Regions from separate parts of the Janthinobacterium woesei genome, predicted to be linked through region 2. Evidence: predicted binding sites of a transcription regulator. Region 2 holds the regulator's gene; each other region holds the start of a gene.

Region 1 (3,206 bases), on a different contig from region 2:
ACGGTGGCCGTGGCGCGGCCCTCATTGAGGCTGATTTCGCCTTCTTCCAATCTGTATTCGCCTGGTATCATGTCGCTCTCCTTCAGGGTATCGGGTGGTGCACGGTCACCAGCTTGCTGCCATCGGGGAAGGTCGCTTCCACCTGGATGTCGGGGATCATCTCGGCGATGCCATCCATGACGTCTGCGCGCGAAAGTATCTTTGCGCCGTCCGACATCAGCTGCGCCACCGACTTGCCATCGCGCGCGCCTTCCATGATGGCCGCGCTGATCAGCGCCACCGCTTCCGGATAATTCAGTTTCAAGCCGCGCGCCAGGCGCCGCTCGGCCAGCAATGCGGCCGTAAAAATGAGCAGCTTGTCTTTTTCGCGTGGGGTCAGGTCCATGTTTTTCCTTGTTATGCTCAATACGTTCAGGTATTCCAGCTGCGCGGAACAAAGGCGGCGCGTCCCAGCATGGCGGGGCGCAGCAATTGCCATGCGGCCAGCATGATGCGGCGCGCCGCCTCGCTGTCGCCGCACAACAGGCGCACCACCACCAGCGATTTCATCTGCGTGGCGCCAAACACGGCGCCCATCGGCACATTGATCTCGCGCAAGGCCGCCAGCACGGCGGGGGCAATCGGCGTGCCGACGGCAATCAGGGTGGCGCACACCGTGTGGCCGGCCAGGCCCAGCGGGCTGGCCATCAGCGCGCCGCCAGCGGCCAGCACGCCTTGCTCCCACCACAACAGCTTGCCGCCGCGGCGAATCTGCACTTGCTGGGCGATGCTGCCGCTCTTGAAAATTTCGCCCGCAGCGCTGCGGCCCAGGCAAACGATATCGCAGCCGATATAGCTGGCATCGACCGCCAGTTCTACTTCGTGACGCAGGCGCACGCTGGCCTGGTCGAAGAAGATGCTCTCCTGCGGCATCCACTCGATGGCCGCACCGGCACCCGCGCGCAGCACGATGTGCTGGCCCGAGACATGGCCATTCGCGCGGTACCACTTGGCGGCCCCTGGCGAAGTGAGAAAGGCGTGCGCGCCGTCGCCCACCGTGGCGTCGACGGCCAGCTGGTCGCCGCCCACCACGCCACCGGGCGGATGAATGACAATGGCGTGGCAGACGCCGTCGCCTTCCGGGTACAGGGGCTTTTGCACGCGCAAGGGGCCGCTGTGCGTGCGTTCGACCAGGCGGCTGACGCCATCGTGCAGCGCAAACCCCAGGCGCAGGTGCGCCTGCCAGGCGCTGTGCGCGCCGGCATCAAAAGGCAATACAGGGTGGGGGCTGTCTGGCATGCACTGCAATCGTATAAATAACGATTACTTAAGCAGGATATGTGCCAGCTTCAGGAAAGGAAAACGTGAGAATCATGCACCGGGAAGCGGCAAGCGCACTGCAACAGTGCATGCGCCGCACTGCGCTACAGGCTGGAAAACGGCGCAGCGCTTACGCCACCGCGAGCACGCGCCGTTCGCGCAGCAGCGCCGTGAATTGTGCCGCGCCCAGGGGGCGGCTGAAATAATAGCCCTGCATCTCGTCGCAGCCGTGCTGCGTCAGGAAGTCGACTTGTTCGCGCGTCTCCACGCCTTCGGCGATGACGCGCATGTCCAGGTTATGTGCCAGCGAGATGACGGAGCGGGCGATGGCCGCATCGCTGCTGCTGGTGGTGACGTCGTCGACGAACGATTTGTCGATTTTCAGCACGTCGATGGGGAAGCGCTTCAGGTAGCCCAGGCTGGAATAGCCGGTGCCGAAGTCGTCGAGTGAAATACCCACGCCGATGTCTTTCAGGCGCGTCAGGGCCGCCACGGCCTTGTCCGGGTCGCCCATCACCGTGCTTTCCGTGATTTCGATACCCAGGCAAGCGGGCGCGATGGCGTACTTGCGCAAGGTCGCCTCGACAAACGGCACCGTGCGGTCCTGCGCGAACTGTTTGCCCGACAGGTTGACAGCCACCTTGATGCTGCCCAGGCCCGCGTCGTGCCAGACGCGGATCTGCGCACAGACGCTTTCCAGCACCCACTCGCCAATCGCCGTGATCGAGCCGTATTCCTCGGCCAGGGCGATGAACAGGCCAGGCGGCACCTTGCCCAGCACCGGGTTATCCCAACGCAGCAACGCTTCGGCGCCCAGCATGGCGCCCGTGCGCAAGCACATCTGCGGCTGGTAATGCACTTCGAATTCATCGCGGCCGATGGCGCCGCGCAGCTGCTGCTGCATGACCAGGCGGGCGCGGATATCGCTGCCCATGCGCTCGGTGAAGAAGGCGTAATGGTCGCGTCCCATTTCCTTGGCGCGCACCAGGGCCGTGTCGGCGTGGCGCAGCACATCATCGAGGCTGTCGCCGTCGGCCGGGCACATGGCGATGCCGATGCTGGTGGTCAAAGCCAGGCGTTCGCCATCGACGCTGAGTTCTTCGCGCAAGCCGGCCAGGATGGTTTGCGCCAGCGCAAGCGTACGCCCCAGCAGGGCATCGTCCTGCAGCAGGATCTGGAATTCGTCGCCGCCCTGGCGCGCCACCGTATCGCCTTCGCGCACGCAGCCGGAGAGGAAACGCGCCACCACCTGCAGCGCCTTGTCGCCCACGGCCTGGCCGTGCGAATCGTTGATGTTCTTGAAGCGGTCCAGGTCGAGGCACATCAGTACTACTTGCTGGCCGTCGCGCACGGCGCCGGCGCGCACCTGCTCGAAGCGCTCGCGCATCAAGAGCCGGTTCGGCAACCCCGTCAGGGCGTCGTGGTAAGAGAGAAAATCGATCAGGTGCTGCTCGGCCTTGCGCTCGCTGATGTCGAGGAAGACGCCCACGTAGTTGACCACGGCGCCATCGGCCCCCTGCACGGTGGAGACGCTGAGCAAACACGGATAGGTGTCGCCACACTTGCGCCGCGTCTGCACCTCGCCCGACCAGCAGCCGCTGCTGCGCAAGCCCTGGCGCATGGCCAGCAGCACCGCCTCACCCGTGTGCTGCGCATGCAGGCGCATAATGTCGGTGCCCGCCACGTCCTGCGCCGCATAGCCGGAGATACGCGTAAAGGCAGGATTGGCGCTGACGATGACGCCGGCAGGGTCGGTGATCAGGATGGCGTCCTGGGTCGCTTCAAAGAACTGCCCCGACAGGCGCAGCAATTCTTCGCTGGCGCGGCGCATCTGCACTTCGCGCGCCAGGGTGCCGACCACCTGCTCCAGTTCGGCCGTGCGCTCGGCCACGCGGAGCTCCAGGTTG
Region 2 (3,206 bases):
CGAAGGCCGCCTTTTGACGAAGGCCGAGATCGAGGAGCGTCTGGACAAGCTGCTTGCCGACCTGCAGATTGAAAAGCTGCGCGAGAACCAGGCACTGTCGCTGTCCGGTGGCGAGCGCCGCCGTGTGGAAATCGCCCGCGCGCTGGCCACCGACCCGCGTTTCGTGCTGCTCGACGAACCATTCGCCGGTGTCGACCCGATCGCCGTGATCGAAATCCAGCGTATCGTGCGTTTCTTGAAGGAGCGCAATATCGGCGTGCTCATCACCGATCATAATGTACGCGAGACGCTGGGTATTTGCGACCGTGCCTACATCATCAACCAGGGCTCGGTGCTGGCGTCGGGACGCCCCGACGACATCATCGCGAACGAGTCGGTACGCCGGGTCTATCTGGGCGAACACTTCCGCATGTGAGCCAATGAAACAATCATTGCAGCTGCGCACTTCGCAGCACCTGGCACTGACGCCGCAGTTGCAGCAATCGATACGCCTGTTGCAATTATCTACCCTAGAATTGCATCAGGAGCTTGAGCAACTGTTGACGGACAATCCCCTGCTCGAACGCCTCGACGATCCGCTCGACCGCTCGCTGCGCCTGCTGTCCGATGGCGCCTTGAGTTCCACGGCCGCGCCAGCGGAAGCGCCGCCATTACCGCCCGGCCAGGAAGCGCCTGCCGCAGCGGCCGAAGCGGAACCGTTTGACGGCGAGGCGGGCGATAGTCCGGCTGCCATGGAGGGCGGCGACAACGACTGGAGCGAAGCGAGCCGCGGCAAGGCGCCCGACGACGAAGATTCCCGCCCGCAACTCGAAGCCCACCACTGCACCCTGCGCGAGCACTTGATGGAGCAGATGCGCGTGACGGTGCTGGAATTGCGCGACCGCGCGCTGGTCGAGCTGATCATCGACGCGCTCGACGACAATGGCTACCTGGAAGAGTCGCTTGACGACATCCTGGCGCGCCTGCCCGAAGAGCTGGAAATCGACGTCGACGAGCTGCGCACGGCGCTGTCCCTGCTGCAAAGTTTCGATCCGTCCGGCGTGGGCGCGCGCAATGCATCCGAATGCCTGGCGCTGCAAATCAAGCGTTTTCCGCACATCGCCATGGTGACGCGGCGCATGGCCCTCGTCATCGTGGAAAAGCACCTGGCCTGGTTTGCCCAGCGCGATTTCAACAAGCTGAAAAAAGCCCTCGATTGCGACGATGAAGACTTGCGCGAGGCGCAGACGGTCATTCGCCTGTGCAATCCGCATCCGGGCGCCGTGTTCGCCTCGGACGTGTCCGATTACGTGGTACCCGACGTCGTCGTCAAGCGCGCCCGCAATGGCTGGCAGGTGACCCTGAACAACGACGTCATGCCGCGCCTGCGCGTGAATGCCATGTATGCCAATTTGTTGAAGCAGGGCAAGGGCGAAATTGCCATGGGTGCACAGTTGCAGGAAGCCAAGTGGCTGATCAAGAACATGCGCCAGCGCTTCGACACGATCTTGCGCGTGGCGCAGGCGATAGTAGAACGACAAAAGAATTTTTTCTCGCATGGCGCCGTTGCCATGCGTCCCCTTGTGCTCCGTGAAATAGCTGATACACTGGGTTTACACGAGAGTACTATCTCGCGGGTAACAACCCAAAAGTACATGCTGACCCCGCATGGCATGTTTGAGTTGAAATATTTCTTTGGTAGCCACGTCGCGACCGAAGCGGGGGGCGAGGCGTCATCGACGGCGATACGGGCATTGATCGTGCAACTGACAGGAGCAGAAGACCCTAAAAATCCTTTATCCGACAGTAAGATTGCGGACATGCTGGGAGAACAAGGCATGGTGATTGCGCGACGGACTGTTGCCAAATACCGGGAAGCGTTGAAAATTCCGCCAGTGAGTCTGCGTAAGTGCTTGTAGTTTTTTCGGTTCCTCTGCGGGCCGGATACGATGGATACCGCACGAACCCGATCATCTTTAGGAGTGTGTATGAATCTCACCATCAGCGGACATCATCTTGAAGTGACACCAGCCATCCGTGAATACGTACAAACGAAACTGGAACGCGTGAAACGTCATTTCGATCAAGTCATCGATATTGCCGTGATTCTGACCGTCGACAACCTCAAAGAGAAAGAGAAACGCCAAAAGGCTGAAGTCAACCTGCGCCTTAGTGGTAAAACTGTGTACGTGGAAAGCCTGTCGCAAGACCTGTACGCCGCGATCGATACCCTGATCGACAAGCTGGACCGGCAAGTGATGAAGTACAAAAGCAAAGTGCAAGGGCACGGTAAAGAGGCGATCAAGCATCTGCCAGACAACTCGGAAGACGAAGTCGCCGCCGTGTAAACGGCCTGCCGCTTCCAACCAGTTGTGATCAACTAAGGGCGCATACATACTGCGCCCTTTTTTGCGCCCTGCGGAACGCAATCTGGGCGGCGAAGGCGCTAGTATGTTGTCACTCTCACTTCTTTCCTGCCTCCGAAAGCCTTGAATTGCCTGTCGCTGGAGATGGCGCGCGTGGCGCTGGACCGCCACTTCGGCGCCGGCGCCGGTTCCGTGGCGGCCATGCGCCTACGCTCGCCGCTGATGATGTCGGTGACCCTGGAATTGCTGCAGCGGGGTGCGCATCTGGGCCTGGCTGATTGCCTGCGCATGGAATGCACCCTGGTGCGCCACCTCGATTAATCAGGAGCGTTCGCGGTGGCGAAGGACGACTCTTTCGTTCGCGCCGAAATACTGCGCCAGCCGTTCCGCCATGTACACCGAGCGATGCTGGCCGCCCGTGCAGCCCAGGGCCACCGTCAGGTAGCTGCGGTTGTCGGACTTGAACGATGGCAACCATTTTTCGATGAAGGCGCGGATGTCGGCTAGCAGTTCCAGTGCACTGGGCTGTGAGTCGAGAAAGGCGATCACGGGAGCGTCGCGCCCGTCGAGTGGCCGCAGGGCCAGGTCGTAATACGGATTTGGCAAGGCCCGCACATCGAAGACGAAATCGGCGTCGAGCGGCACGCCCAGCTTGAAGGCGAACGATTCGAAGAACAGGGTCAGCGGCGCGCGCTCGGTGGCGATGATTTCCTTGATCCAGCCACGCAGCTTGTTGGCGCTCAGTTCCGACGTATCGATCACATGGCCCAGCTGTTCGATGGTCGACAGGCGCTCGCGCTCTTCCGAAATGCACTCGATCAGGGTGCGGCGGCTGGCCGGATTCTGGTTTGGCCGCAATTC
Region 3 (3,206 bases), on a different contig from region 2:
GGCCCGCCTGAATACTGCGCTACAGCAAGCCAAACCTGAGCATTAAAGCGTTTCCCTGGCCGCCGATTCGGCGCATACTATTGAAAACATAGCCCCTGCCAGGACTTCAGGTGAATATTGCCACGGATCATCACACGGATCAGCAGGCAGCCGCAGCCCATCCGCTGATGCGGGCGCAGCGCATCTTCGCCATGCGCGATGCCGTTCTCAACGCATGGGAACACCAGGTGCGCGCCAGCGTGCGCGGGGCCGACCGGCTGCTGACACCCATCCTCATCAATACCTTGCCAGCCTTTTTCGACAACCTGGCCGCGGCCCTCACGCCGGGACACCCGCGCGACAATGCCGCCAGCAACAGCAATGTGCCGGCCATGCATGGCAACGAACGGGCGCGCATGACCACTTACGGGCCGGAACAGCTCATCGAGGAGTACCAGATCTTCCGCGACTGCTTCGCCGCCATCGCGCAGGAATCCGGCATCGCCCTGCGCGGCAAGGAATGGCACACCATCAACGTATCGATCGATACGGGCATCCGCGAATCGATACGCGCATTTACCAGCACGCACGACGGCTTCCGGCGCCGCATCGCGGCCGGCCTGTCGCACGACATGCGCAATCCGCTGGCCGTGATGTGCACCAGCGCCCAGCTGCTGCTGCAGCCAGCCGAGCCGGAGCGGGTGGCCCAGCTGGCGCAGCAGATCGCCGCGCACGGCAAGCGGCTCGACAGCATGATCGAGGAATTGCTCGACAGCCTCAGCTACCACCGGGGCCAGCAGTTGCCGCTGGTCCTGAGCCACTTCGACGTCCTGCCGCTGGCGCACGCCGTGGCCAGCCAGCTCAACTTGCAGCAGCCCGGCAAATGCGTGGTCAGCGGGCATGCCGTCAGCGGCTGGTGGTGCGAGAATTCGCTGCGCCGCGCGCTGGAAAACCTGCTCGGCAACGCCCTCAAGTATGGCAATCACGAGCCCATCAGCGTGCATGTGGAGGAAACCCACGAGCGCCTGCTCATCACCGTGCACAATGGCGGGCGCGCCATCGCGCCGGACCAGATGCAACGCATCTTTGACTACCTGCGCCGGGAAAACCACGGCTCGGCGCCAGGCTGGGGCATCGGCCTGCCCTTCGTGCAAAACGTGGCCGAAAGCCATGGCGGCAGCGTCGCCGTCGACAGCGCCCCGGAAACGGGCACCAGCTTCATCTTCGATGTACCCGTCGATTGCCGGCCGTTCGTCGTGCCGACCGGCATGCCCGGAAACTGACACTTAAGGTCGCCAGCAGCGCACCAAGTCGGTGCGAATGGCGGCTTTGCGCCACATAAGTGGTCATTTTTACACTCTTCTACCGCTACCGCACTGGCACGATTTCTGCTGGGCTATACACAGACACGGCTCCAGGGAAATCACAACATGGCAAATTTTTTCAATGAAATGACTGCAGATGAAGTGGGTACGGACAGCAAGGTACGTGAACACTATCGTGAATTTGACAGCTGGCTGGCGCAGCAGTCCCCCGACACCATCGCCCGCAAGCGGGCCGAAGCCGACCTGACGTTTCGCCGCGTCGGCATCACGTTTGCCGTGTATGGCGACGATGCGGGCACGGAACGGCTGATTCCCTTCGACACCATCCCGCGCATCATCCCCGCCGCCGAATGGGCGCAGATGCAGACGGGCCTGGTGCAGCGCGTGCAAGCCTTGAACATGTTCATCCATGATATTTATCATGCGCAAAACATCATCAAGGCCGGCATCATTCCCGCCGAGCAAATCTACAAGAATGCCCAGTACCGCCCGGAAATGCAGGGCATTGCCGTCGCTTCCGACATCTATGCGCACATCGCGGGGGTGGATATCGTGCGCGCCGGCAAGGGCGAATTTTATGTACTGGAAGACAATCTGCGGGTGCCGTCGGGCGTCTCCTACATGCTGGAAGACCGCAAGATGATGATGCGCCTGTTCCCGGAACTGTTCGCGCGCAACCGCATCGCCCCCGTCGACCATTACCCGGACATGCTGTTAGATAACCTGCGCTCGGTGGCGCCGATGGGCGTGGATGACCCCACGGTCGTCGTCATGACACCGGGCATGTATAACTCGGCCTACTTCGAACACGCGTTTTTAGCCCAGCAAATGGGCGTGGAACTGGTGGAAGGCAAGGATTTGTTTGTCAACGACAACTCGGTCTACATGCGCACCACGCGCGGGCCGAAGCGCGTCGACGTGATCTATCGCCGGGTGGACGACGATTTCCTCGATCCGCTGGCCTTCCGCTCCGATTCCTCGCTGGGCGTGCCGGGCCTGCTGTCCGTCTACCGCGCGGGGCGCGTCACCCTGGCGAACGCCATCGGCACGGGCGTGGCCGACGACAAGTCGATCTACCCTTTTGTTCCCGACATGATCAGGTTTTACCTGTCGCAAGAACCTATCCTCAACAATGTGCCCACCTACCAGTGCCGCAAAGCGGCCGATCTGTCCTACGTGCTGGCCAATCTGGCGACACTGGTGGTCAAGGAAGTGCATGGCGCGGGCGGCTACGGCATGCTGGTGGGACCGGCATCGAGCCTGGCGCAGATCGAGGACTTCCGCCAGCGCCTGCTGGCCAATCCGGGCGGCTATATCGCCCAGCCCACGCTAGCCCTGTCCGCCTGCCCCACCTATGTCGAGGCCGGCATCGCGCCGCGCCACATCGATTTGCGCCCGTTCGTGCTGTCCGGCAAGACCATTTCCATGGTGCCAGGCGGCCTGACCCGCGTGGCGCTGGGCGAAGGCTCGCTGGTGGTCAATTCCTCGCAGGGAGGCGGCACCAAGGATACCTGGGTGCTGGAACCATCGGCAGTATCGTCTGTCATCGCAGGAGAAAAAACATGCTGAGCCGCACCGCCGATCATCTGTTCTGGATGGCCCGCTACACGGAGCGGGCCGAAAACACGGCGCGCATGCTCGACGTCAACATGCAGACCTCGATGCTACCCCAGTCCGAGCAGGACGCCGAGCAGGGCTGGCGCGCCACGCTGGGCATTTCCGAGCTGCAAAGCGCGTATGACCATCGATATGGCCGCTTCCACACGCGCGACGTGCTCGACTTCATGGTGCGCGATCCGAACAACCCGTCTTCCATCTTCGCCTGCCTGACGGGTGCGCGCGAAAACGCCCGCGCCGTGCGCGGCACGCTGACGACGGAAGTGTGGGAAATCCAGAACGCCA
Region 4 (3,206 bases), on a different contig from region 2:
CCCGCTCAATGCGCTGGCCTGGCAGCATCTGGCGCTAGTGCTGGAGCGGCTGGGACAACACGAGCGCGCCGCCGTCATGCGGCGCCAGGCGATCAGTTTGCAGGAACACGACCTGCGGCGCGCTATGGCGCTGCGCGGCAAGGAAGAGCCGGCGGTGCCAGCAGTCGCTGCGGCGGTGCAGCAAGAACCTGCCATGGCGCGCATCGAGATTACGCACACTGACGGCGTGGCCCGTTTGCAACGCGTGCCGGCGGCGTCCGGCATGCCCGTTGCCGCGCTTGCCCGGCCGGCAACGGCAACGGCGCCGGCGGCAAGCGTGCCGCGTCCGCGCCTGGAAATCGTGAATGGCAATGGCGTGTCCGGCATGGCCGCCACGCTGGCGCGAAGCCTGGCCGGCGGACCGGTGCAAGTGGTGCGCCTGGCCAATGAAGCGACCTTTCGAGTGGCGCACACGCGCATCGAATACCGGCCCGCGCAGGAGCAGGCGGCGCGCCGGCTGGCACGCCAGCTGGGCACGCAGGTGCAGATGATGGCCGCCGATTGCCCCACCAGCGAGCTGCGCCTGATACTCGGCCATGACCTGGGCAAGCGTGCCAAGTTGCAGCGTTATTATTTGCAGCAGCTGGCGCGGCAGGGCTGAAACATCAGCGCAGCCGCTGGCTATTTCGGCTGGCGGCGGCGCGTGAAGGCCAGGGCGGCCAAGCCCGTTCCCAGCAGGAACAGGGTGCCCGGCTCCGGCACCGCCAGGGGTTCGATGACGACGATATCGGTGCGCGTGGACTTGGAAAAGTTCAAGGTGTAGCTGCCGGCGGGCAGGGCGAAATTCGAGGTCAGGGAAAATTGCGCCGGGCCATTCGTAAAGGCGCGCGAGGTGGCCGGGTCGTTGGTGCCGGCTGTCATGTTCAGGCTGAAAGGATCCCGGCTGCCGAGCGTATGGTTGCCGTTGATGTCGCTGCCATTGCTGGCGTCGCCATCGGGGGCGAATTGGAAGAGGACGCCATCGGCAGTCGCCCGGGACAGGCAGCTGGCGGGGCTGGCGGTGTTGCATGAGATATTGAAGATATCCATGATCGACACGTTCGACTTGTCGCCCAACTCCGTGACGCTGGTGCGCAGGTCGCGCCGTCCCATGAAACTGAAGGTGATGAAGCCGGCGCTCGACAAGGTCAGGTTGACCGAGCCGGTGAGCGTGTCGCCGGCCATGGCCGAGGCGGCGCCAACCGTGTTGCGCTGGGCTTCCGAGACGGCCAGCACGGTCGAGCCAGTCGCCGTGAGCATGTTGCCAAAAGCACGCGCATCGCCGCGGGAAAATTCCAGCGTGGAACTGGTGCTGGGCGCGTAATTATTTTGCGGCAAGCTAGCGCAACCGCTGCCCGAGCACACTTGCAGCACATCGGCGTTAGCGGTCGGGCCCGTGTTGACGGCGCGTGGATTGACGGCCACGCCGCCTTCGAAAAAGGCGCTGTCGCTGGCATTGCGGTTGGCGCCCGCCAGCGACAGCGCACCGGCACTGGTGGTGATGCGGAAATTGCTCAATTCATTGACGGCCAGGCCGTACGCGCCGGCCTGCGCCTGGCTGCTGAGCAGCAGGCTTGCGGCGGCGAACAGGCCCAGCCAGCCCAGGGTCTTGCCTCGTGTGTGATCGACGTTCATCGCAGCCTCTTGTCGTGGTCAGTTCGGAAAACATTCCCGAGGAACAATCCAGAACGGCTTGCCTGGATTCATCTCATAGACAGTGATAAGCAGCTTGCGTGCCACACAAAAAAAGCATATCGAATCAATTACTTGCGCAAAGCAGACCGAACTGGTGCAGGCAAAGTGTAAAAAAGGCCGACGCCGCTTGCCAGGCGCCGCTGGCCAGCATCAGGTGCCGCGGTGATAGCCCAGGTGGCCACCCGCATTGCGCGCGCAGCCGCAGCCGATGCGCGCCACTTCATCGCCTTGCGTCAGTTTCCAGTTGGTAATCGTGGTGTGCTCCCAGTCGATGTCACTTTTCTTGACAGGCTTGACGGTCAGCGTACGCTGCGCGGCATCCGTGTACTCCATCAATTCTTCATCGTCGGCGATATCGAAATGACGGTGGATCAGGGCGATGCCGAAACGTTCGAGTGCGCCGTAGCGCAGCAGCACGTCGCGTAGCTCGCGAAAGCAGGCCACGTCCTCGGGCAGCAAGGGATTCACGGCGGAAATATCGGCAACGGGCTGCCATTGCATGGCTTGTATGTTCAGACTGGGCATGATCTTCTCCTGTCCCCTTGTGCTGGCCCAGGCTGCCAGAGGGGCGCTGGCGCGCCTGGCGAAACCCTTATCTTGGCCGCACTGCATGAGGGTAGCTTGCGCTAGATCAAAGGTGCGGCATATCGCAGTGCGCCCGGTAAAATGCACCATGGCAAACAAAACCCCCACCTTCCCCGGCGCGCGCACGGGCCGCGGCCAGGTCCTGGCCGTGCTGCTGTCGAACCGCGACCAGTCCGGCGCCGAACCGCTGCAGGGCCGCGTCTCGCTGGCCGCCATCGTCAAGGCGTTAAAACGCAAATACCACTGGCCCATCGAGACGCACAGCTTCCCCGCCAACACGCAAGACGGCCGCGCCAGCTGGGCGACCGTGTACAGCTTGCCGGAAAAGGTGATTGCCGCCGCGCTGGACGCGGGTGGGACGCAGTGGCTGGAGAGCCGGAGAATGGAAAAACCGCGCTAGCAGGAAGCGCCGTTCATCGCCATAGCTATCGGCAGCGACCACGCCGCATGGCTATTCGAGCCGGAAGCCGACCTTGAGCGTGACCTGGTAGTGCGCAACCTTGCCGTCGACGATATGTCCGCGCGATTCGATGACTTCATACCAGTCCATGTGCTTGACCGTGAGCGAGGCCTTGGCAATGGCATCGCGTATCGCCTGATCGCTACCCTCGGTCGAGGTTCCGACCAGTTCGAAAAGCTTGTAAGTATGTGCGGACATGATGTTTCCCCAGGTAGGCAAGCCAGACATCGAAAGGTTGTTCTTCGCCAGCAAGTGCCAATATTGCACCTAAAAGGGCCGGCAGTCATTGCGCAGTGCAGCACTGCTTGCGCGAAGCTGGCCGCCTGGCGACGTGTTTCAATGGTCCGGGAGTGTCCTGCGGGAGGGGGAAAGAAAAAAGGGTTACGTGCCGAAGCATGTAACCCTTTGATTTTCCTGCTAAATTCTGGTGCCGACTGCCGGTTTCGAA

What was found. Region 2 encodes sigma-54, which starts transcription at its own class of promoters, with help from an activator protein. Its sites were predicted from a motif close to TGGCANGNAANCTGCTTT; they were not measured.
Region 1: the regulator sigma-54 is predicted to act here: its motif matches at 1,308-1,325, upstream of ACQ4W6_RS20040 (urease accessory protein UreD).
Region 3: the regulator sigma-54 is predicted to act here: its motif matches at 1,357-1,374, upstream of ACQ4W6_RS21040 (circularly permuted type 2 ATP-grasp protein).
Region 4: the regulator sigma-54 is predicted to act here: its motif matches at 1,740-1,757, upstream of ACQ4W6_RS03340 (EDSAP-1 family PEP-CTERM protein).

What each region holds. Positions count from the first base shown of each region.
Region 1 is NZ_JBNYXW010000017.1:120,369-123,574, forward strand. It holds gene ACQ4W6_RS20030 (urease subunit beta) at 1-71, opposite strand, end outside; gene ACQ4W6_RS20035 (urease subunit gamma) at 83-385, opposite strand; gene ACQ4W6_RS20040 (urease accessory protein UreD) at 412-1,278, opposite strand; gene ACQ4W6_RS20045 (EAL domain-containing response regulator) at 1,430-3,206, opposite strand, start outside.
Region 2 is NZ_JBNYXW010000001.1:221,359-224,564, forward strand. It holds gene lptB (LPS export ABC transporter ATP-binding protein) at 1-415, shown strand, start outside; gene ACQ4W6_RS01030 (RNA polymerase factor sigma-54) at 420-1,898, shown strand; gene hpf (ribosome hibernation-promoting factor, HPF/YfiA family) at 1,968-2,327, shown strand; gene ACQ4W6_RS01040 (hypothetical protein) at 2,469-2,666, shown strand; gene rapZ (RNase adapter RapZ) at 2,667-3,206, opposite strand, start outside.
Region 3 is NZ_JBNYXW010000019.1:41,283-44,488, forward strand. It holds gene ACQ4W6_RS21035 (sensor histidine kinase) at 111-1,262, shown strand; gene ACQ4W6_RS21040 (circularly permuted type 2 ATP-grasp protein) at 1,410-2,873, shown strand; gene ACQ4W6_RS21045 (alpha-E domain-containing protein) at 2,867-3,206, shown strand, end outside.
Region 4 is NZ_JBNYXW010000003.1:12,629-15,834, reverse strand. It holds gene ACQ4W6_RS03345 (LytR C-terminal domain-containing protein) at 1-640, shown strand, start outside; gene ACQ4W6_RS03340 (EDSAP-1 family PEP-CTERM protein) at 661-1,653, opposite strand; gene ACQ4W6_RS03335 (hypothetical protein) at 1,864-2,238, opposite strand; gene ACQ4W6_RS03330 (hypothetical protein) at 2,387-2,698, shown strand; gene ACQ4W6_RS03325 (dodecin) at 2,750-2,956, opposite strand.